Regions from separate parts of the Paraburkholderia sp. SIMBA_053 genome, predicted to be linked through region 2. Evidence: predicted binding sites of a transcription regulator. Region 2 holds the regulator's gene; each other region holds the start of a gene.
What was found. Region 2 encodes HrcA, which represses chaperone genes, less so after heat shock. Its sites were predicted from a motif close to TTAGCACTCNNNNNNNNNGAGTGCTAA; they were not measured.
Positions count from the first base shown of each region.

Region 1: rpoH (RNA polymerase sigma factor RpoH) is a predicted target of HrcA. The motif match lies at 5,769-5,795, and genes of this name have one in related genera.
Region 3: groES (co-chaperone GroES) is a predicted target of HrcA. The motif match lies at 7,923-7,949, and genes of this name have one in related genera.

Region 1 is NZ_JAWRXU010000006.1:47,646-57,681, reverse strand. It holds gene ptsP (phosphoenolpyruvate--protein phosphotransferase) at 1-2,558, shown strand, start outside; gene nagE (N-acetylglucosamine-specific PTS transporter subunit IIBC) at 2,631-4,430, shown strand; gene rpoH (RNA polymerase sigma factor RpoH) at 4,772-5,707, opposite strand; gene SB753_RS19690 (acyloxyacyl hydrolase) at 6,067-6,630, shown strand; gene SB753_RS19685 (nuclear transport factor 2 family protein) at 6,674-7,057, shown strand; gene ybiB (DNA-binding protein YbiB) at 7,061-8,035, opposite strand; gene SB753_RS19675 (fumarylacetoacetate hydrolase family protein) at 8,262-8,960, shown strand; gene maiA (maleylacetoacetate isomerase) at 8,986-9,630, shown strand; gene ftsY (signal recognition particle-docking protein FtsY) at 9,724-10,036, opposite strand, start outside.
Region 2 is NZ_JAWRXU010000005.1:264,502-274,537, reverse strand. It holds gene SB753_RS18925 (YhdP family protein) at 1-1,759, opposite strand, end outside; gene glnE (bifunctional [glutamate--ammonia ligase]-adenylyl-L-tyrosine phosphorylase/[glutamate--ammonia-ligase] adenylyltransferase) at 1,964-4,762, shown strand; gene recN (DNA repair protein RecN) at 4,888-6,558, opposite strand; gene SB753_RS18910 (NAD kinase) at 6,625-7,527, opposite strand; gene hrcA (heat-inducible transcriptional repressor HrcA) at 7,870-8,889, shown strand; gene hemH (ferrochelatase) at 9,057-10,036, shown strand, end outside.
Region 3 is NZ_JAWRXU010000005.1:129,132-139,167, reverse strand. It holds gene SB753_RS18350 (FMN-binding negative transcriptional regulator) at 460-1,095, opposite strand; gene SB753_RS18345 (hypothetical protein) at 1,280-2,842, opposite strand; gene SB753_RS18340 (hypothetical protein) at 3,771-4,814, shown strand; gene SB753_RS18335 (FkbM family methyltransferase) at 4,891-5,865, opposite strand; gene SB753_RS18330 (methyl-accepting chemotaxis protein) at 6,085-7,617, opposite strand; gene groES (co-chaperone GroES) at 8,022-8,312, shown strand; gene groL (chaperonin GroEL) at 8,365-10,005, shown strand.

The DNA of each region.
Region 1 (10,036 bases), on a different contig from region 2:
ATTCTGAAGGCCATATTGTTTTGCTGGCGCCGATGACCGGTCCGGTCGTTCCGCTCGCGAACGTGCCCGACCCGGTGTTTTCGGGCGGCATGTTCGGCGACGGGATCGGCGTCGATCCGCTCGAGGGCCGACTCGTCGCGCCGTGCGAGGGAACCGTCACCCACCTTGCACGCACCGGCCACGCTGTGACGCTGGCCACGGCGGAGGGCGCCGAGATTCTGCTGCATATCGGTATCGACACGGTCGAGCTGAACGGCAAAGGCTTTGCGCCGATGATCGAGCAGGGCGCACACGTGCATGCCGGCGACGTGCTGATCGAGTTCGATCAGGATCAGATCGCCTTGCATGCGCCGAGCCTTGTTTCTGTCATCGCTATAGCCAACTCTGACGCGTTCGAGATCGTCGAGCGCGCGCAGGGCGGCATGCTGAAGGCAGGTGAAACGCCGCTGTTGTTGCTGCGTCCTCGCGACGGTGCCGCGGCCGATGCGTCTCGTCAGTTGAGCGCAACGAGCGTGACCGAAGAAGCGCGCGCGCAAGTCACACTGGTTCATGCGGGCGGGCTTCATGCGCGGCCGGCAGCGCGTGCTCGTGAAGTGGCGCGCGGTTTCGATGCGCGTGTCGAGGTGCGTTACGAAGGGCGCAAGGCGGCAATCGAAAGCGTGGTTGGACTGCTGGGACTCGGCGCGGGTCAAGGCGCGACGGTGGAGCTACTCGGTGTGGGCCCGCAAGCCCGCGCCGCTGTAGACGCGATCGCTGACGAGCTGACGCGCGAGGCGCACGGCGAAGTCGAAGAGAAGCCTGCGCGGCAGAGTTCGCCCGCGCCGCAAACCGTGACACCGGCGGCGGGCGAGACTCTCGCGCCGAACGCGCTCGCCGGTGTCTGCGCGTCGCCGGGCGTGGCGATTGGCAAGCTGGTGCGCTGGGACGACGCGGACATCGATCCGCCTGAACAGGCAAGCGGCACGTCGGCTGCGGAAAGCCGTCTGCTCGACAAGGCGATTGCGACCGTCGACGCCGACCTCGGCACGACGGTGCGCGACGCGTCGCAACGCGGTGCGGTCGGCGAGGCGGGTATTTTCGCGGTGCATCGCGTGTTGCTTGAAGACCTCACGCTGCTCGACGCCGCGCGCGATCTGATCAGTCTCGGCAAGAGTGCGGGCTTTGCGTGGCGCGAAGCGATTCGCGCACAGATAGCCATCCTTACTAATATCGAAGACGCGTTGCTCGCCGAACGTGCCGCCGACCTGCGCGACATCGAGAAACGCGTGCTGCGTGCGCTCGGCTATACGAATGCCGCGGCGCGCACGCTCCCGGACGAAGCAGTGCTCGCCGCGGAGGAGTTCACGCCATCCGATTTGTCCGCACTGGATCGCTCGCGTGTCACGGCTCTCGTGATGGCGCGCGGCGGTGCGACGTCGCATGCGGCGATTCTCGCGCGGCAGGCGGGCATTCCCGCGCTGGTCGCTATGGGCGATGCGCTGTATGCGATTCCCGAAGGCACGCAGGTCGTGGTGAACGCGACCACCGGTCGGCTGGAATTTGCACCCACGGAGCTCGATGTCGAGCGTGCGCAGCTCGAGCGCAGCCGCCTTGCGGGTGTGCGCGAAGCGAATCGCCGTACGTCGCAGGAAGCTGCGGTCACGGCCGATGGCCGCGCGATCGAAGTCGCCGCGAACATCGCGACGCTCGACGACGCGAAAACGGCCGTGGAAAACGGCGCGGACTCGGTCGGCCTGCTGCGTACCGAACTGCTATTCATTCACCGTGCAGCCGCGCCGACCACGGACGAGCATCGGCAGAGCTATCAAGGCATTGTCGACGCATTGAGCGGCCGCACCGCGATCATCCGCACGCTCGACGTCGGCGCGGACAAGGAAGTCGACTACCTCACGCTGCCGCCGGAGCCGAACCCCGCGCTCGGCTTGCGCGGCATTCGCCTCGCGCAGGTGCGCCCCGATCTGCTCGACGATCAGCTGCGCGGTCTGCTCTCCGTAAAGCCGTTGGGCGCCGTCCGCATTTTGTTGCCCATGGTGACCGATGTCGGCGAGCTGATTCGCATCCGCAAACGAATCGACGAATTCGCTCGCGAGTTGGGCCGCACAGAGCCGATTGAAGTCGGCGTGATGATCGAGGTGCCGTCGGCGGCGCTGCTGGCCGACCAACTGTCGCAACACGCGGACTTCCTGTCGATCGGCACCAACGACCTGACGCAATACACGCTTGCCATGGACCGCTGTCAGGCCGATCTCGCCGCACAGGCCGACGGTCTGCATCCGGCTGTGCTGCGGCTGATCGCCGCGACCGTGCAAGGCGCGAGCAAGCATGGCAAATGGGTCGGCGTATGCGGTGCGCTAGCGGGCGATCCGCTTGCGATGCCGCTGCTTGTCGGCCTCGGCGTAACCGAGCTTTCAGTGGACCCGGTTTCGGTGCCGGGCATCAAGGCGCGGGTGCGCAACCTCGATTATCAACTGTGCCGTCAACGCGCCCAGGATGCGCTGGCGCTCGAATCGGCGCAGGCGGTAAGAGTAGTAAGCCGCGAAACGTGGCCGTTGGACTGAACCCCGCACGGTACGCAACGCTACATAACTCAACGACGTTCGTCGACGACGAGACAAGGATTGGAGGTATCAATGGATGGGAATCCGTTTCTGAAGATTCAGCGCCTGGGACGCGCGCTGATGCTGCCTATCGCGGTGCTGCCGGTTGCCGGCCTGCTGCTGCGCCTCGGCCAGCCCGATGTGTTCAACATCAAGATGATCGCCGACGCCGGCGGCGCGATCTTCGACAACCTGCCGCTGCTGTTTGCAATCGGCGTGGCGGTCGGCTTCGCGAAGGACAACAATGGCGTCGCGGGTCTCGCGGGCGCGATCGGTTATCTGATCGAAGTCGCGGTGATGAAGGACATCAACGACAAGCTGAATATGGGCGTGTTGTCGGGGATCGTGGCGGGTATCGTGGCCGGCTTGCTGTACAACCGCTACAAGGACATCAAGCTGCCCGACTACCTGGCGTTCTTCGGAGGGAAACGCTTCGTGCCGATTGTCACGGGCGTAGTCTGTCTCGCGCTCGGCATTCTGTTCGGCTATGTATGGCAACCGGTGCAGAGCGTGATCGATACAGCCGGCCATTGGCTGACCACGGCGGGCGCGCTCGGCGCATTCGTGTTCGGCGTGCTGAACCGGCTGCTGCTCGTGACGGGTTTGCATCACATCCTGAATTCGCTGACGTGGTTCGTGTTCGGCACCTTCACGCCGCCGGGCGGCGCCGCCGTGACGGGCGACCTGCATCGCTTCTTCGCCGGCGATCCGACTGCCGGAACGTTCATGACGGGCTTCTTCCCGGTCATGATGTTCGGCTTGCCGGCCGCATGTCTCGCGATGTTCCATGAAGCGCCGAAAGAGCGCCGCGCGATTGTGGGCGGTCTGCTGTTTTCGATGGCGCTTACGTCGTTTCTGACGGGCGTCACGGAGCCGATCGAGTTCAGCTTCATGTTTCTCGCGCCGGTGCTGTACGTGATCCATGCGCTGTTGACGGGTCTTGCCCTCGCGATCTGTTCGGCGCTCGGCATTCACCTCGGCTTCACGTTCTCCGCGGGCGCAATCGACTACGTGCTGAACTACGGCCTTTCGACCAAGGGCTGGCTGGCCATTCCGGTCGGCATCGTGTATGCGGTGGTGTACTACGGCCTGTTCCGCTTCTTCATCCGCAAGTTCAACATGGCGACGCCGGGCCGTGAACCCGCCGCTGCCGACGAACAAGTCGATTCGTTCGCTGCCGGCGGTTTCGTTTCGCCCGTGGCAGGCGCTGCCGTCCCGCGCGCGCAGCGTTATATCGCGGCGCTCGGCGGCGCGGCGAATCTCTCGGTGGTGGATGCGTGCACGACGCGTCTGCGTCTGTCCGTGGTGGACTCCGGCAAGGTGTCGGAGAACGAACTGAAGACCATCGGCGCGCGCGGCGTGCTCAAGCGCGGCGCGACGAACGTACAGGTCATTATCGGACCGGAAGCGGACATCATCGCTGATGAAATTCGGACTGCGATGGAGCGGGGCGGCAACGATGCCGGTGTGGTGAAGCCGGCTGCCTCCGCTGCTGCGCCGGCTGCGGTTTCGACTTCGGCTGCACCTTCGGCGACGGTGGGTGGTGCTTCGGCTGCCGCAAATGGTCCGCTCGATCCCGATCCATTGCGCTGGCTCGCGGTGTTTGGCGGCGCCGGCAACGTGAAGTCGCTCGACGCCGTGGCGGCGACGCGTCTGCGTATCGTCGTTCAGGATCCGTCGGCGGTGGATCGTCAGCGTCTCGCGACGCTCGACACAGCGTGGGTTGCGGCGGATACGTTCCATATCGTCGTCGGCGATGCGGCGCGGCGTTACGCGGAAGCACTGGCAACGCGCATGCCGGCCAGCGGCGGCGCGGCACCTTTGCCTGCGTGACCGACAGGCGTGGCGGCGAAGCGCTCAAGGCGCTTCATGCCACGCGATGCGGCGATGCGGTTAGCGCGGGTCCACCGAGCGCCCGACCAGCAGCGCAATAAGAAAGCGGCACCTCGATCCGAGGTGCCGCTTTGCGTTTACCGGCGCCATGCCGGACAAACCACTTGTTAGCGTGCGGTACGCCGACCCTTCTCCCGTAGCCGGCGCGCGTGCCCATTTGCCGCAGCCCGGGAACGGCGCATAAAAAAAGCCCCGCCGTCTTGCGAGGCAGGGCTTTGGACTTCAGCGTTTCTTTTTTGGCTAACCGGCTTACACCACGCCGCTCTGTCCGTTGACGAGCGTTACGCGTATTCGGTCAGCGCACCGCGCATCTTCTTCATTGCGCTCGCTTCGATCTGACGAATACGCTCAGCCGAGACGCCGAACTCGTCGGCCAGTTCGTGCAGCGTCGAGCCGCCCGAACCGTCGTCTTCGACTTTCAGCCACCGAGCTTCGATGATGCGGCGGCTGCGGGCGTCGAGTGCCTCCAGTGCCGTCGCGATACCGTCGCTTTGCAGCTTGTCGCGTTGACGCGAGGCCAGTACCGCGGTCGGCTCGCTATGCGAGTCGGCGAGATACGCGATCGGCGCATACGACTCTTCGCCGTCTTCAACCTGGCCTTCCAGCGCGATGTCGCCGCCCGAGAGGCGCGTTTCCATCTCCGCTACTTCTTCGCGCTTGACGTTCAACTCTTTGGCGAGACCTTCGATCTCGTCCGGCGTGAAAGCGCCCAAGCCTTGTTTATGGCTGCGCAGATTGAAGAACAGCTTGCGCTGCGCCTTGGTTGTGGCGACCTTCACCATGCGCCAGTTGCGCAGGATGTATTCGTGGATCTCCGCCTTGATCCAGTGCATGGCGTACGACACGAGACGTACGTTCTGCTCCGGATCGAAGCGCTTCACGGCCTTCATCAGGCCGATGTTGCCTTCCTGGATCAGGTCGGCGTGCGGCAGCCCATAGCCCAGATAGTTGCGCGCGATCGAGACGACCAGCCGCAGGTGCGACAGCACGAGGCGGCGTGCAGCCTCGAGGTTGTCGTGCTCGCGGAATTCTGTAGCGAACTGGCGTTCTTCTGCCGGCGTCAGCATCGGAATCCGATTTACGGCCTGGATGTAGGCGTCGATGTTGCCCAGTTGACCGGGCAGCAGGGAGGAATGCGAGAGCGCCAGCGCACCTGCCGGAGCGGCCTTAGCCGACGACGGGCTCAGAGTACTCGGAAGGGTCAATGCATGGCTCACGTTTAAAACTCCTTTGGAATCAGGCAAAAGCTTGTTCAGGTAACGACTCCAGCGTTGGATGTTAGCACTCTCGATTTCCGAGTGCTAATACTTAGAGCCCATAGGGGCATCCAAGTTCCGTTGTTTCCTATTGAATTTCAACTTTCAATAGCCATCATACTCGCCTTTGGCGGCCAGCGCTGGTGCCGTAGAAATTACCTAACAAACACCATTCACTCTCACTTTCGACCGATTTTTGCGCTTTATGATGTATGTAATTGCGAAAATTTAAGTTTCTTAACAGGATCCACCGCCTTCAGATTGTCTTTAGAATACGCAAACTGTTACAGAATGTTCAACTTGCTGAGCGCGGGTATCAGATGGACAACAAAAAGAATGTCTTCCGTGGTCTGGCTCTAAAAGCTGCGTGCGCGGCTCTGCTGCTCACGCTTTCCGGCGTCGCCGCCGCTGATCAGTTCGGAGTCCAGGTCACCGGAGCTCTGGGGGATCATCATGTCAAGAAACTGGACCTCGGGCTCGTGTGGGACCCGAATCTCACGTGGTGGCAGATCGGCGACTGGCATTTCGCGCTGATCGGCGAGGCCCATGTTGCCTGGTGGCACACGAACGAAGGCAATGTGCATGAGAACATCGGCGAGATCGGTGTGACGCCTATCATTCGCTTCATTAAAGGATCCGGATCGATCCGGCCTTTCGTCGAAGCGGGCGCGGGTGTGCGCTTGTTGTCGAGCCCGAGAATTTCTTCGACTTTCACACTGTCCACTGCGTTCCAGTTCGCCGATATGGCGGGTGTGGGCATGCAGTTCGGCGCCCATCAGCAGTACCAGGCCGGCTACCGCTTCCAGCATGTTTCGAATGGCGGTATCAAAGAGCCGAATCCTGGTATAAATTTCCACCAGCTATACCTGCAATATAACTTCTGACGACCGTGGCCGCGTCTGGCTCACCGGTGCAAGGGGCTGAGCAATGGCGGCAAAGACAATCGAGGCGATCCGCGGGCTGGAACGCGAACGCTTCCGCGCGATGGTCGACGGCGACGGTCAATCGCTCGACGCGCTGCTCGCAGAGAACGTGAGCTACGTGCACACGAACGGCAAGCGCGAGACGAAGCGGCAGTTCATCGACGGCATTACCGCCGGGCGCCGCCGCTATCGGCAAATTGAAGTGCAGTCGCAAGATGTGCTGCCGGTCGGCCGCGAAACCTGCGTCGTGACCGGTCGCGCGCTGATCGAGATGGAAGCGAATAGCGGCGCACTGCTTTTTCCCATTGCCTACACGGCAATCCACACGCAGGAAGACGGCCAGTGGCGCCTCATTGCATGGCAGGCGACGCGTTGCGCGATTGAGTGAGCTTCAGTGCGCGGGCGTTCTAGCGACGTCGGCAATCAACTCGACTTGCCTCTCTATCGCGCTTGGCACCGGCGCCTCGCCGCGCAGCACGGCGCCGATCCATGCCGCTGTCGTCGCGGCATCGCGTGCTTCGGGCAACTCGACCTCGGGTGCGTCGCGCGACGAGCGCTCATGCGGCACTCGCGTCTCGCAGATCCCGTCGTGCAGCCAGTCCACCTGCACCTGACGCCGGGTGTCGGCGACCGCTTCGCCCTCCGTGCCGCGCGCGAGCAAAGCGCCGCCGGCCGCCGCGTCCGGATGGCTGCTAAATAGCTGCGTGAGGCTGTCCCGATACGGCGGATGCGTGTAGTTCACGAGACGCAGCCCGGCGGGCGCGAACGGCTGCAGAATCTTGACGAGCGTATGCGTCGAATTGCGCACGCCCATGCGCCGCCGCAACCCGAGCAGACGTGCAAGCTTTGGCGCGAGCACGTCGATCGGCGCAAACGCGAGACGGCGCTCTGCGAGGCCGTCTTCAATGTCGTCGTGCGAGGTCGCGTGCGGTATCCGCAGATGCGTGAAAATTTCGGCGCTCGTTACGCGGCCGGGATCGTCGGTGATGCCGTGCACGAGGACCGGCACCCCTTCACGCGCAAGCAACAGCGCAAGCAGCGGCACGAGGTTCGGCTGTTTGCGCGCGCCGTTATAGCTGGGGATCGACACGGGCCGGAACTCGCCGGGACGCAGATGAACCGGCTCGAACGACGCATGGGCGCCCGCCAGCATCGCCGCGAGTTCGTCGGCGGTTTCACCTTTCACACGATAAGCGAGCAGCACCGCGCCCAGTTCCAGTTCACCGACGCGGCCGTCGAGCATAGCGGTGTAGAGCGCGCGCGTATCGTCGGCGGTGAGCGCGCGGGCTCCGTTCGGCCCGCGGCCGATTTCCTTGATGAAGCGGGCACAGGGGAACGGGTTGGCGGTGTCGGCGGAGTCTGTCATGAGCGCAATTGACGTGCTGGCGTGCCGCCGTCGGGACGGTACGCCACGGTATTCAAGGGACGTTATCTGGTGTGAGTATCGCATCTATAGCCGTCCGGCGAGGCGCGCGCACTGACGCACCGCTCTCCGGAACCCTTGCCTGACTTGCGCGCGTCGCCTTCTACCGCGCGTTACACTCGCTGTTTTATCGCCGCACTGCGGCTCATATCGAAGAACGGAGAACCGGATGAGTTACGTATTTGCACCGGCACCGGTGGTCGCAGTGCCGGTTGTCGGGTCCAGCGAGCAGTTCCCTGTGCGTCGCATTTATTGCGTCGGCCGCAATTACGAGGCGCATGCCCGCGAGATGGGTCATGATCCCGACCGCGAGCCGCCGTTTTTCTTCAGCAAGCCGGCGGATGCCGTCCTGTATGTACCGCCGGGCGAGACCGGCGAGTTTCCGTATCCGACGCTGTCTAAGAACGTCCACTTCGAAATGGAGCTCGTCGCGGCGATCGGTAAAGGCGGCAAAAATATCTCCGCGGACAGCGCGCTGGATCACGTCTACGGCTACGCGCTCGGTCTCGACATGACGCGCCGCGACCTGCAGGCCGAGGCGAAGAAGCTGGGTCGTCCGTGGGACACCGCGAAAGGTTTCGATCAATCTGCGCCGCTCGGCCCGATTCATCCGGTGTCGAGCGTTGGCCACATCGGTAAGGGCGCGATCTGGCTGTCTGTGAACGGTGAGGAGAAGCAACGCTCGGATGTGTCGCAACTCATCTGGTCGGTGGGCGAAACCATTGCCTACCTTTCGACGTTGTTCGAGTTGCAGCCGGGCGATCTGATCTTCACCGGCACGCCCGAAGGCGTCGGCGCGGTGGTGAAGGGCGATCTGATGAATGGCGGCGTGGACGGACTGGGAGAATTCAGCGTGCGCGTCGTCTGAAGCAGTTTTGGGAGGAGACAACGACATGAAGCTCTACAGCTATTTTCGCAGCTCGGCGTCGTATCGGGTGCGGATCGCGCTCAACGTGAAAAACCTGCCGTACGAGTATGTACCTGTGCATCTCGTGCGAGACGGTGGCGAGCAGCTGAAGCCGGAATATCGCGCGGTCAACGTGGACGGCATCGTCCCCACGTTGATCGACGGCCATGAGGTGATGCCGCAGTCGCTCGCCATCATCGAATATCTGGAGGAAACGCATCCCGAGCCGCCGCTTTTGCCGAAGGCTCCCGCCGACCGTGCATATGTGCGCTCGCTCGCGTTGCAGGTGGCGTGTGAGATCCATCCGCTCAACAATCTGCGTGTGCTGAAGTATCTGAAACACACGCTGCGCGTGGAGAACGACGCGAAAGACGCCTGGTACCGGCACTGGGTGGACACCGGCTTTGCGACGCTGGAGGCTCACCTGGCGAGCGACGGGCGCACCGGCAAGCTTTGCTTCGGCGACGAGCCGACACTCGCGGACGCGTGCCTGATCCCGCAGGTGTTCAACGCGCAGCGCTTCAACGTCGATACGTCGAAATATCCGACCATCCAGCGCATTTACGACCACGCGATGGAAATCGACGCATTCGCGCGCGCCGCGCCCGGCATGCAGCCAGACGCCGAATGAGCCGCACCGCGTTGCCGGTGTAAAAAGGGCACTCCGAAGAGTGCCCTTTTTTGTGACTTGCCGGCGAGGCGCCGCTAATGGCGTCGCTTTGGCTTAACCGCCTAGCAACGCGTCGGAGAACTCTTCAGCGCTGAAAGGCTGCAAGTCCTCCACCTTTTCGCCAACGCCGATGAAGTACACCGGAATGGGTCGCTGCCGCGCGATGGCTGCAAGAATGCCGCCTTTGGCCGTTCCGTCGAGCTTGGTGACGATCAGGCCGGTCAAGCCGAGCGCGTCGTCGAAAGCCTTGACCTGCGCAAGCGCGTTCTGCCCGGTATTGGCGTCGATCACGAGCAACACCTCGTGCGGCGCGCCGTCCTGCGCCTTGCCGATCACGCGTTTGACCTTGCGCAGCTCTTCCATCAGA
Region 2 (10,036 bases):
CGCGCTCGAAGTCCGCTTTCAGGTCGAGCGAGCCGCGGCCGTGGCCGGGGTTGCTGTAGTCGGCGGTGGCGCTCGCCGCGACGTCTGCATTCGAGACGCCGAAATCGGCCAGTTTCACTGTGAACGCAGGGTGGTTGTCGCCGGGAGCTTTCTTGCCGATGGTCCAGTCGGCGCGACCGTGCAGATGGTCGAGCTTGAGGCGCGGATCGTCGAAGACGCCTGGCAGCGTGATCGCTACGTTGGACGTGTCGAGCAAAGCCGTACCGTGACGTTGATCGGCGTCGACAGTGCCCCAAAGATTTTCGATACCCGGAATGCCCGCACGCGGGTGATTGCGCGCGGTGAGCCCAGGCGGCGGTTCTTGTGCGGCGAAGCTGATGCCTTGCAGATCGCCCTTGAAGCGATAACGCTCGACTGGCTCGGCGCCCGTCGCGTGCCGGTCGCCGCCAGGCTCGCCCGATTCCGGCTTGCCGCGTTCCACTTCGATCAGATAGTTGGCGACGATGCCGCGCGGGTTGAACCGCACCAGACCGTTCAGAAGGGGCCGCGGCAGCGGCAACGCGCGGCTGAATTCCGCGAGAATGCCCAGGTCCACGCGGTCGCCCGACACGCTCATGAGCTGTCCGTTTTGCTGCGAAGCTTTGCGATAGCGTCCGTCGAGCGTGTCGAACGTCAGTGTGCGCGTAAGCGGCGTGCCGTCCTCGAGCGGCGGCTGGCCGAGTTCGGCGCGCATGTCACTCAGTTGAAGCTTGTAGTCGCCCTGATCGGCTTCCATGCGCCACCCGAAATGGGCGACCGGCACAAGCAGCTTCGGCTGCGTGGGCCGCACGCGTAACGCGACATCTGCGCCGGCCATCTGGCCGCTGGCCGACTTCATGCGGCCGTCGGCGAAATCGACCCAGATTGCGTTGTCGATGCGGCCTGCGAACGTTTCGATCGGAAACCTGACGTAACGCGCAAGCGTCGGCAGATCGACCGGCCCGGTCGACACATAGGCCTGTCCCTTCCAGTTAATCGGCTTGCCGATCGCCGCGAGCGGCGCGTGCCGGAAATGCGTGCGGAAATCGATCGGGCCGTGTAGCAACCGGCCGTCCGGCGGCGCCTGCAGCGCAAGACGGTGATCGTAGCCGTCGTTCAGGATCGCTATGCGGATGTCGCGCAGCGCGAGTTCCGGTTCGTCACGCTGGACGTCACGCCAGCGCAGCACACCGCCGCGCACGACGATCGCCTGTTGTCGCACGAGCCACGTCGACAAGGTGTCGTTGCCGCTGTGACGTGTCGGCACCGGCACGCCGGCGACCGAGAGTTCTCCGTCGCCGCCGCGCGCAATCAGCACATCCGGTTGATCGACGATCAGACTCGAGAGCGTCGGATAGAACTGCCAGAGCGAGCGCCACGACAAGCTCGCGGTGGCGTGCGGTATGGTGAGCGCGGGTTTGCCTTCACGATCTCGAATCACCAGGTTAGTGATGTCGAGCCCTGGCTGGAACCCGCTCCAATGCGGCGCCAGCTTGCCGATGGTGAACTGCGCGTGCAGCTTTTCGGAGACGGCGGCTTCGATGCGCGGGCGGAAAGCGTCGGCGCGCGGCAACACCACATAGCGCAAGCCGAGGTACAGTCCCGCCGCGATGAAATAGAGGACGAGCGCCAGCGCCAGAACGACGTGAAGAGTCCGGCGCAGCACGACGTGGTCGCTTCCGCTCAGAGGCCGGGCCTGCCCGGTTTCCTGCGGGTCGGCGGATTCGTTTCGCTCGGACATGCTGCGGCGGGTGGGCGTATGGTAGTTTTGCGATTTAACGACGAAATGTAACACACGGGAAAGCGTCGGCAGGACTTCGTGCAGGCCCTGTCAGCACGCCGCCGCGCGAGCTTCATCGGCGTGCGCGAAGACGTGGTGCGCCGAAGCGGTCATGCCTCTGGGCACAGTCCCCGACAATCAAGCAACGAGCGAGCCAGACCTTTGATGACTCACGCTACTCTTCTGAGTTCCGACTATTCGCACTACGCGGCGCGCGCCGCCGCGGCGCATCCCAAACTCGCCGTGCAGGTGGCGGAGCTTGCGTCCGCGCCGCTGACCCGCGAGCGCATTGACGCCCGCTTTGACATGCTCTGCGCGGAGGCCGCCGGCGGCGCTGCCGCTCCCTTGACCGAAGAGGCACTGAAACGGGCGCTGCGCCGGTTGCGCACCGAGGTGTTTTGCGCCGTGATGGAGCGCGACCTGGCTGGCGAGGCGGACGTCGCCGAAGTTACCGGAGCGATGACCGATCTGGCCGAGACGACAATCCAGCGCGCGCTTGCCGTGCTTTCCGCCGAACTCGAGGCGCTCTTTGGCGAGCCGCGCGGCCCGCAAGGCGAGCGGCTTACTCTGGGCGTGGTCGGCATGGGCAAGCTCGGCGGTCGGGAACTGAACGTGTCGTCGGACATCGACCTGATCTTCATATATGAAGAGGACGGCGAGACCGCCGGCGGGCAGCGCGCGGCGATCGCCACCCAAGACTTTTTTACAAGGCTCGGCAAGCGGTTGATCGGCGCTCTCGCTGAAGTCACCGCCGACGGCTATGTGTTTCGCGTCGACATGCGTTTGCGCCCGAACGGCGATTCGGGGCCGCTCGTCTGCAGCCTCGGCATGCTCGAAGAGTATTTCTACGTGCAGGGCCGCGAGTGGGAACGCTATGCGTGGATCAAGGGGCGGCTCGTTTCCGAAGCCACGAGCGAGGCGGCGCGGCGTCTCTCGAAACAGCTCGATGCGATCGTCACGCCGTTCGTCTATCGCCGCTATCTCGACTTCGGCGTGATCAGTGCGATTCGCGCGCTGCATCTGCAGATTCGCCAGGAGGCGCAGCGCCGCGCGTCGATGCGCCCTGACAAGGCCGACGACATCAAGCTAGGGCGCGGTGGCATCCGCGAAATCGAATTCAGCGCGCAGGTGTTCCAGTTGATCCGCGGCGGCCAGGACGCCGGTTTTCGTGTGCGTCCGACGCTCGCCGTGTTGCGGCACGCCGCGACGCACGGGTTGATCGACACGTCGGTCTGCGTGAAGCTTTCGCAGGCGTATCGGTTCCTGCGCGAACTGGAACACCGGCTGCAATATCGCAACGACGCGCAAACTCACGCGATGCCCGTCGATCCCGAGGACCGTGCGGCGCTCGCCCGTGCCATGGGCTGCGACGACTATTCGACGTTGATGGCTCGGCTCGACGCACATCGCGAGTTTGTCGAACAGCAGTTCGATCAGATATTTGCCGACAAGGTAAGCGGCCGCGATGGCTGCGGCGCCCCCGAAGACGGCGCGGCGGCCTGGGTCTGGAGCAGCGCACTCTCGGACGACAGCGCCGAAGATGCGTTGCGCGCGCGTATCGTCGAACTGGGTATCGCGGAGCCGGGCGATCTGCTCGCGCGGCTGCGCGGCGTGTGGCAATCGTCGCGTTATGCGGGGCTCGCGGAGCGCAGCCGGCAGCGTTTCGACATCGTCGCGCAGCGCGCCCTCGAAGCCGCGCGCACGCTGGAGCCGCCCGAGCGGCGCGGCGATACGCTCGCACGTCTTTTCGATCTGCTCGAAGCCGTGAGCCGGCGCGGTGCGTATCTGGCGCTGCTGACCGAATATCCGCAAGCGCTGCATCGGGTGTTGTCGGTGCTGGGCGCCTCGCGCTGGGCGGCCGGCTATCTGATCCGCCATCCGCAATTGCTCGACGAGCTGCTCGACGACGAAGCGATCAACAGTCCATTCGACTGGCCCGAGTTCAAGCGCACGTTGCGCTTGCGGCTTGCCGCCGCGGACGGCGTCGAGCAGCAAATGGACTTGCTGCGCCACGCGCACCAGGCAGAAGTGTTCCGTATTCTGCTGATCGACCTTGCAGGCAAGCTGAGCGTCGAACATGTGAGCGACCGCCTGTCCGAACTCGCCGATGCTGTGCTCGATGTAACGCTCGAAGCCGTGTGGAACCAGTTGCCGAAGCGCCACCGCGAGGTGCCGCGTTTCGCGGTGATCGCATACGGCAAGCTGGGTGGCAAAGAGTTGGGCTATGCGTCCGACCTCGACGTCATCTTCCTCTACGACGATCCCGACGACGCCGCAGCCGATATTTATTCGACGTACACCCGCCGGCTGATTACGTGGCTGACCACGGCGACCGGCGCAGGCACATTGTTCGATATCGACCTGCGCCTGCGGCCGAACGGCGAGTCGGGTTTGCTCGTCACCGATCTGGACGCGTTCCGCCGCTATCAGTTGCGCGAGGGCGACGCAGCCAACACCGCATGGGTCTGGGAGCACCAGGCACTGACCCGCGCGCGTTACTGTGCGGGCGACGCGCACATTGGCGCGCAGTTCGAGGCGATCCGTGAACAGGTGCTGACCACGCCGCGCGACGCCGCGCAGCTTGCCGCCGAGATTGTCGAGATGCGCGAGCGGGTGATCGCCGGGCACCCTAACCATACGACGCTGTTCGACCTCAAGCATGATCGGGGCGGCATGGTGGATATCGAATTCACTGTGCAGTACTGGGTCTTGCTGCACGCGGCGCGCGATCCCGAGTTGATCCGCAATACCGGGAACATTGCTCTGCTGCGCGAAGTGTCGCGCCTCGGGCTGATGAGCGAGGCCGAAGCCGAGACGGTCGGCGCGGCTTATCGCACGTACCGGAAGCTGCAGCACAAGCTGCGACTGGATGGGATGGAGAAGGCGCGCGTGGAGCCGGCTCTCGTCGCGACGGAACGCGATGCCGTGCTCGGACTTTGGGAGCGGGTGTTTGGCGAGCGTTGAAGGAGACGTGCGTTATGGCGGGCCGCGGCACAAGCGCGTGTTGCCGGCGCTTTGTCTGGTGCCGCTGCGGCGGTAAAGACCTGTGTCCGCGCTGAAGGCCGGCCTTCGCCGCAGCCTTGGGACGACTAAGCCGCCAGCATTTCCTTCGCGTGCTTGCGAGTGGTCGGCGTGATTTCGAGCCCGCCGAGCATTCGCGCGACTTCTTCCACGCGGCTCGCCTTGTCGAGGGAAACGACGCTGCTTACCGTACCGCCCTTGCCGTTGCCGGTCTTCGCGACCTGGAAATGATGATCGCCCCGTGCGGCGACCTGCGGCAAATGCGTCACGCAAAGCACCTGGCGCGCTTCTCCGAGTTGATGCAATAGCCGTCCGACCACTTCGGCGACGCCGCCGCCGATGCCCGTATCCACTTCGTCGAAGATCAGCGTGGGCGTCGGGCTTGCGGCGCTGGCAATCACGGCCAGCGCAAGGCTGATCCGCGCGAGTTCGCCGCCCGATGCGACCTTAGCAAGCGGCCGCAGCGGGACGCCTGCGTGCCCCGCGACGCGGAACTCGACCTGCTCCAGCCCATGCGCGCCGCCTTCCGGCAGCGGCACGAGCGCTACTTCGAAGCTGCCGCCTTTCATCGACAGTTCCTGCATGCCCGTGGTGACCGCCGCGCCGAGGGCCTTGCCGGCCTTTGCGCGTGCCTTGGACAGCTTTTTAGCTTCCGCGACGAATACCTCACGCGCCTTCGCTTCTGCTGCATGCAGACTATCGAGGTCGGCGGCAGCGTCTAGCGCGGCAAGCTGCGCACGGCGTGTTTCATGTTCGTCGGGCAGCGTTTCGGGCTGCAAACGGAACTTGCGCGCCGCCGAATGCAATGCGTCGAGGCGCTTTTCGACCTGGGCGAGCCGGTCGGGATCGAGTTCGAGCTTTTGGGCGTAATGGCTCAGCGAGTACGCAGCTTCCTGAAGTTGAATCTCTGCGGGTTCGAGCGCGGCCAGCACGTCGTTCAAGGCCGGATCGATTTCCGCGAGGTCGCGCACCTTCGACACGATCGACGCAAGATGCGTGATCATCGCTTCGTCCGATTCGGATAACGCAGTCAGCGCACCTTGCACGCCGTCGATCAGATTCGCCGAATGCGACAGCCGCCGATGCTCCGCGTTAACTTCTTCCCACTCGCCCGGCTGGGGCGACAGCTTGTCCAGCTCCGCAAGCTGCCAGGCAAGCCGCTCGCGTTCCAGTTGCAACTCGCGATCGCGCGTTTGCGCATGCTCGACCGCCTGAACCTTCTCGCGCCATGTGCGCCACGCGCGCGTGACGCCCGCGGAAAGTTCGCTCAGACCCGCGTGGGTATCGAACAGCTCGCGCTGGGCGTCGGGACGCATCAGCAACTGGTGCGCGTGCTGGCCATGAATGTCCACCAGCATTTCGCCGACCTCGCGCAGTTGCGCCAGTGTCGCAGCCGTGCCGTTGATGAAAGCGCGCGAGCGCCCATTTGCATCCACCACGCGGCGCAGCATCACCGTGCCGCCGTTCTGGCCGTCGGCTGCCGACGCGGCGAACGCCTGCTCGTCGAGCCACTGATCCACCTGCGCGTGCGTGTCGAATTCCGCGGTGATGTCGGCGCGGCTCTCGCCGGTGCGAACGACGCTCGCGTCAGCGCGCGCGCCGAGCGCGAGCGCCAGCGCGTCGATGAGGATCGACTTGCCGGCGCCGGTCTCGCCGGAAAAAACGGTAAAGCCGCTGTCGAATTCAAGATCGAGCGCGGCGACGATGACGAAGTCGCGTATCGAGAGGTGGCGAAGCATGAAGGTGGTCTGTGAGCCTGATATTCGGGTTTCTCTAGCGGCGCTTGTATCCCGGCATTCTGCGGGTCAGAGCTTGCCGTCTTCTTCGTGCGACGGGTATTCGTTCCAGTGCAGTTTCTTGCGCAGCGTCGCGAAATAGCTGTAGCCGACCGGATGCAGCATGGGCACCGTATGACGCGAGCGGCGCACTTCGATCGCGTCGCCCAGTTCGAGCGATGTGAACGACTGCATGTCGAAATTGACGTTGACCTCGCGCCCCGAAACGATCTGGATACTGACCTTCGAATCGTCCGGCAACACGATGGGCCGGTTTGACAGCGCGTGCGGCGCGATCGGCACGAGTACGATGCCCTGCAGCTGCGGATGAAGAATCGGCCCTTGCGACGACAGCGCATAAGCCGTCGAGCCGGTGGGCGTTGCTACGATCAGGCCGTCCGAGCGCTGGTTGTACATGAAGCGCCCGTCCACCGAAACGTGCAGTTCCGCCATGCCGGAGAAGCCGCTGCGATTGACCACCACGTCGTTGAAGGCAAGCGCGTGATAGATCGGATTGCCCTGGCGCATGATGCGCGCTTCCAGCAGCACGCGCTCCTCGCGTTCGAAGTTGCCCGCCAGCATTTGCGGCACGATCTCGCTCATGTCCGAGATCGGGATGTCGGTAATGAAGCCCAGCCGTCCGTGGTTGATGCCGATGAGCGGAGTGCGGTAAGGCGCCAGCTGCCGCCCGATGCCCAGCATCGTGCCGTCGCCGCCCAGCACGATCGCCACATCTGCACGCGCGCCGATCTCGGCCGGACGCAGCGCCGGATACTCGGTAACGCCGATTTCCGCAGCGGTGTCGGCCTCGAAAAAGACTTCGAAGCCGCGCTTCGCGATGCAGGAGGCGAGCGCCGTCAGGGGCTCGCGAATGCCCGGGGTGTTGTTGCGCCCGACGAGCGCCACGGTCTTGAACTGGCTGGTTACTTGCATGCCGGCATTACACCATAGGTAAGGCCCGAAAAGAACCGCGCGCGGACCCGGTGGCCCGCCGGCACGGGCAGGCCGCCAGCGCAGTTAGGGATTATCGTTAGAATGGTGAAGCCTTGATGACATGCGCGCCCTGCAAACTGCAACGGCGCGCTGCGGGCGGGGCCGTCGGCAACAGGGCTGGCGGCGCACCGGACCGAATGCGGCACCGGGCGCTGAGGCCGGCGCTGAAACCGGCGCTGAAACCAGCGCAAGACGCAGTCCTGGCGAGCGGCGGTTGATCCGCCGGTGTTGGGCGCCGTTAGTGCTCGCGGTAGTCTCACCATTGAGCTAAAATTTTCCGTCATGCTAGATCCTCGCGCACAAACCCTCCTAAAAACTCTGATCGAGCGCTACATTGCCGAAGGTCAGCCGGTCGGCTCGCGCACGTTGTCGCGCTATTCCGGCCTGGAGCTGAGTCCGGCGACCATCCGCAACGTCATGTCGGACCTCGAGGATCTGGGCCTTGTGATCAGCCCGCATACTTCGGCTGGACGCATTCCCACGCCGCGCGGCTACCGGCTTTTTGTCGACACAATGTTGACTGTCGAGTCGGCCGCAGACGAAGAAGCAGTCACGCGTACCGTCAAGACTACGCTGCAGGCCGGTGAGCCGCAGAAAATCGTCGCTGCGGCGGCGAGCGTGCTCTCGAATCTGTCGCAGTTTGCCGGGGTCGTGCTCACGCCGCGACGCAGCCACGTGTTCAAGCAGATCGAATTCATGCGCCTGTCGGACAAGCGCATTCTGCTGATCATCGTTACGCCCGAAGGCGACGTGCAGAACCGCATGATGGCGACCCAGCGCGACTTCACGCCATCCGAACTGGTCGAAGCATCCAACTACATCAACGCCCACTTCGCCGGTCTTTCTTTCGACGAAGTGCGCCGCCGCCTGCGCGAAGAGATCGACCAGTTGCGCGGCGACATGACCACGCTCATGCACGCGGCCGTCACCGCAAGCACCGACGAATCGGACACCGGCGAGACCGTGCTCATTTCGGGCGAGCGCAATCTGCTCGAGGTCGCGGATCTTTCCTCGGACATGGCGCGCTTGCGCAAGCTCTTCGATGTGTTCGATCAAAAGACCAGTCTCCTTCAGTTGCTGGATGTGTCGAGTCATGCGGCTGGCGTGCAGATCTTCATAGGCGGCGAGTCGAACCTCGTGCCTATCGAGGAAATGAGCGTCGTTACCGCGCCGTACGAGGTGAATGGCAAGATCGTCGGCACACTTGGCGTGATCGGACCCACGCGAATGGCCTACAACCGCGTGATCCCGATCGTGGACATCACCGCGAGACTGCTCTCGCTGACGCTCAGTCAGCAGTAGCGCGTCGCCGCTGCGGCGTTTCGTCCAGTACATGATGCGCGAGCCGGCGCCGCCTGCCAATTGGCCGAACGGCCAGGGGTCTCCAGGGCGCGCGGCCACGAGGCGCGCCGCTATAATGAATCTCACCTGATTCCACTTCCCGCCTTGAGCGGTTATCCCTGCTGCCTATGCGCTTCGACCTCGAGCGGCCCTCGCAGAACGCCACGTCGCACCGCGTTGCCGTGCTGCTGATCAATCTCGGCACGCCCGACGCGCCAACGCCTCGAGCGGTTCGCCGCTATCTCGCGCAGTTCCTCTCCGATCCTCGCGTGGTGGAAATTCCGGCGCTGCTGTGGCAAATCATTTTGCGGCTTTTGATCCTGCCGTTCCGGGGTCGCGCATCCGCGAAGAAATATGCGGCCGTGTGGATGCCCGAAGGCTCGCCGCTACGCGTCTATACGGAAAAGCAGGTGGAAGGTTTGCGCCACCTGCTGCAATTGAATGACTACACGGTGCTCGTCGAGTACGCCATGCGCTACGGCACGCCCGGCATCCCGGCCATGCTCAATCAGCTGAAGCTCGCCGGTGCCGAACGGGTGCTGCTGGTGCCGATGTATCCGCAATACTCGTCGTCGACCACGGCGACCGCGTTCGACGACGCATTCTCCGCCTTGAAGCGCATGCGTAACCAGCCCGAGATCCGCACGGTGCGCCAGTACGCCGATCATCCCGCGTACATTTCAGCGCTCGCTGCGCAGGTGCACCACTACTGGCATCTGCATGGTCGTCCGGATTTCGCTGCCGGCGACAAGCTCGTTCTCAGTTTTCATGGCGTGCCCAAGCGAACACTGGATCTTGGCGATCCGTACCACGAGCAGTGCCAGACGACAGGCGCGCTGCTGATGCAGGCGCTCGGCCTCACGCCGGTGGAATGCCGGATCACGTTCCAGTCGCGTTTCGGCAAGGCGGAGTGGTTGCAGCCGTACACGGCACCCACGCTGAAGGAGCTCGGGGCAGCAGGCGTGCGACGTGCTGACGTATTTTGTCCCGGCTTCACCGCTGATTGCCTCGAGACGATTGAAGAGATCGGCATGGAAGTGCGCGACGAGTTCCTGCATGCCGGCGGCAAGGAGTTTCATCGCATTCCTTGCGTGAACGCGTCGCAGGC
Region 3 (10,036 bases), 140 kb from region 2:
GGCGATACTAAGCAATGCGCATTTCGCGCATGCCGACCTGAGCTGCGCTCCGGGCGATATGGGCTGTGCGATTTTCACTGGGCAACGTGCGGCAGTAGCGCACCTGCGCGACGACAATCAATCGCTGCCGGAGTGGACCACGCGATGCGTGAATTGCCATACACGAACGGATCCATCGCCCGGCTTTGCACCGCCCCTTACTCGTGGCTACTTGCTCGATGCAAGAAGCCGCCGGGGCGGGCCGCCCAGTCGGTACGATCCCGTTGCCTTCTGTCGGGCAGTCAAAGACGGCATAGATCCGGCAAGCGTGGTGTTGCGCAAGTCCATGCCTCATTTCGAGCTATCGAGTGCCGAGTGTGCAGCGCTTTGGCGCTTTGTCACTAACCCGTAGTGCGCTGAACGCATAGTGCACATGTCGCCCAGTGGCCGACATGAGGAGGGCGCCGGGGCCAACATGACTTACTGCTTATGCGGCGCATGCTCGAGCATCGCATTGGCGATACGATGATTGCCGTTTTCCTTCAACGCTTCGGCCGCGCCCTCGATATCGCGTGCGTCCTTATTCTGGCTTAGCTTGCTTTTGCCGACGAGCCGCGTGATCTCGATCTCCAGGCCGACAATCGCTTTGAGCATGGTGTCGATATATTCGCTCGGCGCATCTCCCATTTTCCATGGACGAGGCTGGCTCGCCTCATGTGTGCGAGTCAGGCGCGCCACGAGGCCTCGCACGTATTTTTCATCGTCGCGAATCGTGATGCGGCCGTGCGCGTGCACCACCATGTAGTTCCAGGTGGGCACCTGTCTGTGCGTTTCCTGCTTGCTCGGGTACCACGTGGGCGAAATATAGGCATCGCCCGCATGGAAGACGACGAGTACTTCATCGCCGTTGGTCACGTCCTGCCACAGCCGATTGTTTCGCGCGACGTGCGCGTGCAGCACGCCGAATTCGCCTTCTTCCGGCGCTAGTTCGAACGGAATGTGGTTGGCGTCCAGACCGCTCGTGCCGTGAGTGATCAGCGTGCCGAAGGGATTGTGCGCGATGAACGCATGCAGCACGTCTTTGCGTGCTTCGTTGAAATGGTCGGGTACGTACATGGCTGCTCCGTTGAGTTCTGTACGCAGTGTGCGCCAAAACTCGTTTCGCCTGTAGAGCCAGCTTCGGGCGATTTCTTCAGGCCAGAGTCGCAGCGCCGCGTGTCGGTGTTTCGTGAAAAAGGAAATGGCCTCCCGCCAGAAAGCAGCGGGAGGCCATTTCGTACATCGAACTCGGGCAGGCGGATCAGCTATCCGCGTGGCCCGACGTAAAGTTCGTGAATGCGCCGTACGGCGGATTCAGCGCGGTCCCGTTGGTCATAATGCCGAACGTGTTGTTGCCGCTGTCGAGCACGTAGTACATGACGGACTGAATGTTGTGCGTCTTGCGAGCCGCATAGAACGAACCCAGTTGCGACGTAATGTAACTCGCTCGATATGTTTGCGACTGCTCCGGGCCGGTGTTCCACTCGGTGATGAAGAACGGCACACCGTATCGGGCCTTGCAGTACGCAGGCAGGTTGATGCCCGGACCCGCGCCATCGGTACCGATGTTGAAGATGTCGCCATACACTTCATAGTTGTGCCACGTCGTGATGTCCCAGCGCACCTTCGGATAGCCGCCGCTGCCGTCGGGTTGCATGCCGTCCCACAGCGCGTCCGAGGCGCCGACGTCGGCGACGCAGAAGTTGATACCGCATTTCGCGCCGGGCTGCGCGGCTTTCACTCCGTCGATCATGCCGCGCATTGCGCCGCGCATGGTGGGCCAGTTCGCATTGTTAAAGTCGAGGGCCTTCGTTCCTGCGTTCGTCGAATCGATGATGATCGCCCTGTCGCGCGTCAACTCGTTTCCGCATTCATAGAACGTCACGCCGTAGGGCTTCAGCGCGTTGGCGATTGTGAATGCCGGTCCATACGTGGCGTTATACGCAGCGGATTCGCCTGCGAGCAGTCTGCCGCTGCTGTCGTAAAGACCCAGGTTGACCAGCACGAGCAGCGTCATACCCGCCGACTGGAACGCCTGTGCCAGTTTGACCACAGCATTCAATTGATTCGGATCTGCCGTGCAGCCGACGCGGTAGCTCGTGCAGCCCAAGCCCTTCAGGATCGATATGAGTTGCGTCGGCGTGTACGTGTAATCGAAGTGGCCGTTAATGCCGAAGAAGCTTCCTGCGGTCGCAGCGGTGGCAATACGCGGATCGCTACATGGCAACCATTGGGCGGCCACCTCTGCGTTCGCGTAGAACTGTCCGCTGGTGTTGCGGCAATAGATCTTGCCGCCGTACCAGAGCACCAGCGACACGTTGTAGTTGTTGCCCACAACTGCGCCGTTCCGGGAGATAACACCGTTGGTCAGCGTCCACACGGCGCCGGTCTTGTCGACAATGTTGGGAGCCGACGGCATCGTCGTGCCGTCCGGCGACGTCGTGCCTTGGCGCGGGTCACTCGTAGACTGCCACGTCGATCCAGTCCACTGATAAAACTGTGAGCTGGTGTTCTCGACGTAAATGTTGCCGTTGAAGCACAGCGCGAGAATCACGTTGTAGTTGTTCCCGGCCTTCGCGCCGTTGCGATAAGCGACACCGCCCGAAAGAGTCCAGGTGGCGCCCGAGCCGTCGATCAGGGATGTCGCCGGCGGCATCGCGGCGCCGTTCGGCGACGTGCCTTTGGCCGTTGCGTTCGTCTTTTGCGCCGCAGAATTAGCGGTAATTGTGCCGCCTTCTTCTGCGCCACCACCGCCGCATGCGCTCAAAATAACACTTCCGCTCAGTGCCGTCAGTGCGCCAATAAACTGTCGTCTTTTCAACATTTTGAATTATCCGCTATCGAAAAAACCCCGAAAAAATTTATAAATTTGATCTTGTATTTTGTTAATTACTGATCTTGAAACCAGAAAATCTTTGTTTTTATTCGCACTACTGATCGTCTATAAAATATCAGTGCTATTTGGTGCGTCATGCCGTGCGTCTGCCGAAGCGGTTCGCGCCGCTTTAATGAACGAGGCGGTTCAAACAAACGCGCACGAGCCAGTCGAAACGGCCGGGCCGATTGGCGCGTCGGGGAATCATCAACAGTGGGGTCAACCGAACTGTTTGCCGGAACCGCGGATCAGAACGGTGTCCATGCAAACGTTTGCTGGGAGCGAACCCGCAATGCGTAAAATTTGCGGGGTTGCTACTGCGAACGGGGTAGATCTTACCCGCAAGACTCGTCGGACAAAACGAGAAATAGCAAATTCCCGCCAGAAAGCAAGATCGTTTCCGATTTCGCGGGTTGTCCCAAATAAGTTTTACTTTCTCCTTATCGTATGGGGACTGGTCGCCCTGCATTTTTTTCGCTTTGACCCCAAGAGACGGAGGTCATATTTTCCGCTTTCATGCGCGTCGGCTTAGCTTCCCGCCGCCACACCCTCGCGTGGCAAAAACGACACGAATGCCTGCGTTCAGCACTTTCGGACACGGGCGCCCTGGGCTCCTGTGAGATTGGCGCGTTCTAAGGTGATGCAACTTCGCAAAACGATTTGGCGCATGCTAAGCTGAACTTAAAGATGGAGCGTTAATTCACCCAATACTGGTTTAGGCGTTTGAATGGTGGGCATCGTAAATGTCCGGGTATTCGCCTGAGCGTGTTGTTTTCGCGCGTGAAGCTTGACCGGAGATTGTCGAATGTCGCAGGTCAATGACGAAACCAGTTACGCGAATGGAAAAGACGAAGTGAAAAGACGGCCGCGAGTGTTAATGTGCCCTTTTAGAAATCCTACAAACCGCTACATCGACATTCAGAAGGATCTATATAGATCCGCCGGCTACGATGTGTTCCCGCTGTCAATCAGGGGACTGCTGAGCGGCGGGTTGGCCGATCTCTTCAAGCCGGAGAACATGCTTGTATTTCATTGGCTTGAATACCGGGCGTTCAGGCGTCAGAAAGGCACGGCACAACTTAGCGTGACCGGCTGCCTGCTGCTGGCGTTCTACTGTTCATTGATGTTGATCGGGCGAGCCAAGGTCGTGTGCTTCGTACATGATCAGGCAGTGCACGATACGGTCGGCTTCAACAGGCGCCTGTCTATGCGGATCATTGCGCTCGTGCATCGTCTTGCCGATGTCCGTGTTGTACACGCGCCGGACTTTCAGGCTCGCTACCGTGCGCAGTATTTACCTCATCCGCTCTATTGGGACGCTCCCGGCCATCCGCCGGGTACGGCGAAGGCCCGCGGCGCGGCGCCGCTTTATACGATGCTCGGCGTGATTCGTCCATATAAGCAGATCGACGCGGTACTCGATGTTTGGCCGGGCGATTGCAAGCTGCACGTCGCCGGCCACGGCACCGAAGCCTATCTCGCGACGTTGAACGAAATCATTGACAGCAAATCGCTGCGAGAAGCCGTGCGCATCGATTCGAAGTTTTTGACCGACGCAGAGTTCGCGCAAGGCATTGCGCAGAGCGACGTGTTGATCTTGCCCCACGCGGCTGACTCCATGCTCGTCAGCGGCGTCTTCTTTGAAGCCATTGGTCTCGTGCCGGTTCTGATCGCACGATCGACACCTTTCATGGCGTGGGCTGCGAGGAGGTTCGACAACGTCATGCTGTTCAATGACGTAAGCGAACTTCCTGCCATTCTGAAGTCGGTCAATGAGTCGTGGCAGACCATTGCCAGCAATGCGGCCAAGCGCAAAGCTGTCGACGAGTTCGGGTGGAACGCCTGCTCCCGGCAGTACGCGCAGTTTTTCGAGTCGGTCGTAGGGCATACGAACGCTGTCGAAAAACCGGTCACTGAGTGACGCTGTGAGCCGGTAGCGCGTTGTTAGGTTCGTTGGTACGTGGTTAAAGCGGCTCGCTTGCGGCAAGCCGCTTTTGCTATCGCGCGAGTGACGCCGTCTTCGTCGCGAAGATATCGACGTAATTTAGTGGATCGTCGCGCCATTTTGTAATGGTGCTCCGCAGGCGCGCTGCGATTGTTCGCATGGGTTCCGTCTCGGCTGGTATTCCCGCCTTTGCGTCGGTTTCTTCAACCTTGCCGTAAGTGAAGTGCTCCTCAAGAAACTTAAGCACGACGTTGGGATCGCCCCCTAACCGCGCCATATGATATGGCGACCATTCCACGAGGATCGCATCGGCTTTCGCAAGCGTCTTGCTGCCGCCAGCAAAGACGTAGGGTTCCGCACCCTGTGTGTCGACTTTCGCAAACACAGGGCCGGACAACTGAATAGGAAGATCGTCCAGCCTTGCGCAGCGCACTTCGATGATCTTGCGACCCACCTCGTTCTGTTTTGCCGGAAGGTTAGTTTCGAAGTGAAGGCGGTGGTCGCCCAGATTGCCGTCGGCAATCTCGAAGGGCAGTACTTCCTCTCGTTCGTGCAACGCGAGTTGAAAAGTCTCTATGTTGGGTGACGGGCAATTTTCCGCAATGTTGCGTAGAAGATTGCGGTAATTGACCGGTTCCGGTTCAAACGCATAACACTTCACGCGCTCGTTGTGCTGCGCAATCGGTATGGTCGTCATGCCGATGTTCGCGCCGATGTCGAGATATGTTCCTCCCGAACCGGCGAAGAACAATTTCAACTTGTCGGAAAGCTCAGGCGCCCAACGCCCGGTCTCGGCGTATTTCTTCAGAATGCTCAGATCATTCGAACTGCTGACCATCGTGCCGTACTGTCCATTTGCCGAGAACCGCACAACGTTCAGCTTCCGTGAGAGGCTGGACAGGTAGAGATAGCCATACTCTCTCGCGAGCGAGTTATCTTCCAGGAGGGACTTTGCCATCACATGCCGAAGCCTCAAGGGAAGCATCGAGGTTACAGCGCCAGCGGCGGAGAGAACGAGTTTCTTCATGAGAAACAGAATACAGCAACCCTATTTCCGCAGCGTTTCCACATCTCCTCTCTTTCGGCAAAGGCATCAACGAAATCGGCCAGGCCTGGTAAGCGGACGACACGACAATGACCGCAACGCCGCGCTGGTGACGCAACAGGCCCGGGGCCGCTATATGAGCGACGCAACGTTAGATAACGGTTGATCTAGCGTCGCGCCGCGAACCCTCCGGCCCATGTATCAGGCGGTGCGGAAAACCGATACGGCGGTGCGCAATTGCTGCGCTTGATGTTCGAGAGAGCCGGCGGCCGCAGCCGCCTCTTCGACTAACGCGGCGTTCTGCTGCGTCACTTCGTCCATCTGTGTGATCGCCTGATTGATCTGCTCAATGCCGCGGCTCTGTTCGTGCGACGCCGATGCGATCTCGCCCATGATGTCCGTCACTCGCTGAATCGCGATGCCGACCTTCTCCATAGTTTGCCCTGCGCTCGCGACGAGTTCGGCTCCTGCCTCGACCCGCGAGCCCGATGCCTCGATGAGCGCCTTGATATCTTTGGCGGCACTCGACGATCTTTGCGCGAGACTGCGGACTTCGCTTGCGACGACGGCAAAACCCCTGCCTTCCTCGCCGGCTCTCGCGGCTTCGACCGCCGCGTTGAGCGCAAGAATGTTCGTCTGAAACGCAATGCCTTCAATGATGCCGATGATCTCGGCGATTTTGCCCGAGCTCTCCTGAATCCCGCTCATCGTGTCCACGACTTGGCCCACGATCCTGCGTCCTTCGAGCGCGACCTGATTTGCATTGTCGGCGAGTCCGTTCGCGTGCCTCGCGTTTTCCGAGTTCTGCTTGACGGTCGCGGTCAGTTCTTCGATGCTCGCTGCCGTTTCCTGCAGCGACGCGGCTTGCTGCTCGGTCCGTGCCGAGAGGTCCGTGTTACCCGCTGCGATCTGACTCGTCCCACTCATTACGGCCTCGGAACTCGTGCCGATGCGGACCACCATGTCGAGCAATGACTGCCGCATGCGTGCCACCGATGCGAGCAAGCTCGTTTCATTAGCGCCCGTAACGACGATCGGAAGACTCAGGTCGCCGACCGACATGCGGTGCATGGCCTGCGAAACGTCGGCGGGTTCGCCGCCAAGTGCGCCGGTCACGCGGCGAATGATTTGCCAGGCAAGTGCCGCAATACCCAGAATCGCAACCGAGATCAGGGTGATGAGGAATGCGCCCGTTCGCCAGAACGTCGCGCTGATATCGGTGGTGAAGATGCCGGTTCCAATCCACCATCCCCACGGCTTGAACTCGACCAGTCCGTTGATCTTTTCTACCATCTCGCCGCTGGTGGGATGCTTGGCGAGCACCGTCATGATCGGAATATGTTCGCGCGCGAGCATTTCACGATAGAGGTCGCCGTCGGGACGGCCGTCGGGTGCTTTTCCTACGTTGATCTTGCCGACGGTCGAAGCTTTGCGGTGTACTAGGGTGAGGCCGTCGGGAAGGCGAGCCCAGAAGTAGCTCTCGTCCGAATAGTTCAGTTGGCTCAACGCCTCTTTCGTCGCGGACTGCGCCTGCTCGGTCGTCAACTTCCCGGCCACTTCCTGGTCGTGGTAGTACGTCGCGAGGTGTTCTGCCATTCGCAGCAGATTGGTGATCTGTGCGCGCTTGTCGTCGAGCATCGCTTGTCTGACGCTGTAAAGACTGTAGGAACCGACAACCAGGAGCGCGACGAGCGCCGCGAGCGCAAGTATCGTCAGGCGCGTGGAAACCTTCATTGGAAGCCTCAATTGTTCAGTGGTCCCGGCGCCGAACCGGTATAAAAAGCGCGCAGGTTTCTCATCAACGGCACGGCGCGCCGATACTGTATTAGGGTTTCTATGGATTCGATCACGCGCGCCCCTTGGGTTGGCGGGAAGGTCGAGAAGATTTCTTGTGAGTGAGCAGGTTCGGGTTTCTCCCTGCCTTGGCCGCCTCGGATCTGGTGGAGTGGGCGGACTAACTATCCCGTGGCGGGGCAGAGCATGTAAATCTCAACTGTCCCCACATCCCTTCTTGAATTTGTCACCACCCGTCCATATAATTAGCACTCGCTGCACGAGAGTGCTAACAACTTCGCCGGTTGGCTCGGCCAGCCGGGTTTTCCAAGCGTTCTTCAGTCTCAATCAAGAGAGGAGTATGTATGAACCTTCGTCCTTTGCATGATCGCGTGATCGTCAAGCGTCTGGATCAAGAAACCAAGACCGCGTCGGGCATCGTGATCCCCGAAGCCGCAGCAGAAAAGCCGGATCAGGGCGAAATCCTGGCAGTCGGCCCGGGCAAGCGTGACGACAAGGGCGCACAGATCGCCCTCGACGTGAAGGTTGGTGACCGCGTCCTGTTCGGCAAGTACGCAGGCCAGACCGTCAAGGTCGACGGCAACGAACTGCTCGTGATGCGCGAAGAAGACATCATGGCCGTGGTGAACAAGTAAGCGCAAGCCGCTACTTCCCCGGTTATATCTCAAGAATTCAAGGAGTTAGAAGATGGCAGCTAAAGACGTCGTATTCGGTGATTCCGCCCGTGCCAAGATGGTCGAAGGCGTGAACATCCTCGCGAACGCTGTGAAGGTCACGCTGGGTCCGAAGGGCCGCAACGTTGTCCTGGAACGCAGCTTCGGCGGCCCGACGGTCACCAAGGACGGTGTGTCGGTCGCAAAAGAGATCGAACTGAAAGACAAGCTCCAGAACATGGGCGCGCAAATGGTCAAGGAAGTGGCTTCCAAGACCAGCGACAACGCAGGTGACGGCACCACGACCGCAACGGTTCTGGCTCAGTCGATCGTCCGCGAAGGCATGAAGTACGTTGCATCGGGCATGAACCCGATGGACCTGAAGCGCGGTATCGACAAGGCCGTGGGCGCTGCGATCGAAGAACTGCGCAAGATCAGCAAGCCTTGCACGACGAACAAGGAAATCGCACAAGTCGGCGCGATTTCGGCAAACAGCGACTCGTCGATCGGCGATCGTATTGCTGAAGCAATGGACAAGGTCGGCAAGGAAGGCGTTATCACCGTCGAAGACGGCAAGTCGCTGCAAGACGAGCTGGACGTCGTCGAAGGTATGCAATTCGACCGCGGCTACCTGTCGCCGTACTTCATCAACAACCCGGACAAGCAAGTTGCCGTGCTCGAGAACCCGTTCGTGCTGCTGCACGACAAGAAGGTCTCGAACATCCGCGATCTGCTGCCGGTTCTGGAACAAGTCGCCAAGGCTGGCCGTCCGCTGCTGATCATCGCAGAAGACGTCGAAGGCGAAGCACTGGCAACGCTGGTGGTGAACAACATCCGCGGCATTCTGAAGACGGTTGCCGTGAAGGCTCCGGGCTTCGGCGATCGCCGTAAGGCCATGCTGGAAGACATCGCGATCCTGACCGGCGGCCAGGTCATCGCTGAAGAAACCGGCCTGACGCTCGAAAAGGCAACGCTGGCAGAACTGGGCCAGGCGAAGCGCATCGAAGTGGGCAAGGAAAACACGACGATCATCGACGGCGCTGGCGAAGCTGCAAACATCGAAGCGCGTGTCAAGCAAGTCCGCACGCAAATCGAAGAAGCTACGTCGGACTACGACCGTGAAAAGCTGCAAGAGCGCGTTGCCAAGCTGGCAGGCGGCGTTGCAGTGATCAAGGTTGGCGCTGCGACCGAAGTCGAAATGAAGGAAAAGAAGGCACGTGTCGAAGACGCACTGCACGCAACGCGCGCAGCTGTGGAAGAAGGCATCGTTGCTGGCGGCGGCGTTGCGCTGATCCGCGCACGTACGGCGATTGCCGGCCTGAAGGGCGCTAACGCCGATCAGGACGCAGGTATCAAGATCGTCCTGCGCGCAATGGAAGAGCCGCTGCGCCAGATCGTCACGAACGGCGGCGAAGAAGCCAGCGTCGTGGTGGCGGCAGTTGCTGCTGGTCAAGGCAACTACGGCTACAACGCAGCAACCGGCGAGTACGTCGACCTGGTTGACGCTGGTGTCGTGGACCCGACCAAGGTCACGCGCACTGCGCTGCAAAACGCAGCATCGGTGGCAGGTCTCCTGCTGACGACCGACGCAGCTGTTTGCGAACTGCCGAAGGAAGACGCACCGATGCCTGGCGGCATGCCCGGTGGCATGGGCGGCATGGGCATGGACATGTAATTCATGTCCGCTCCCCGGTTGCGCCTCGTAC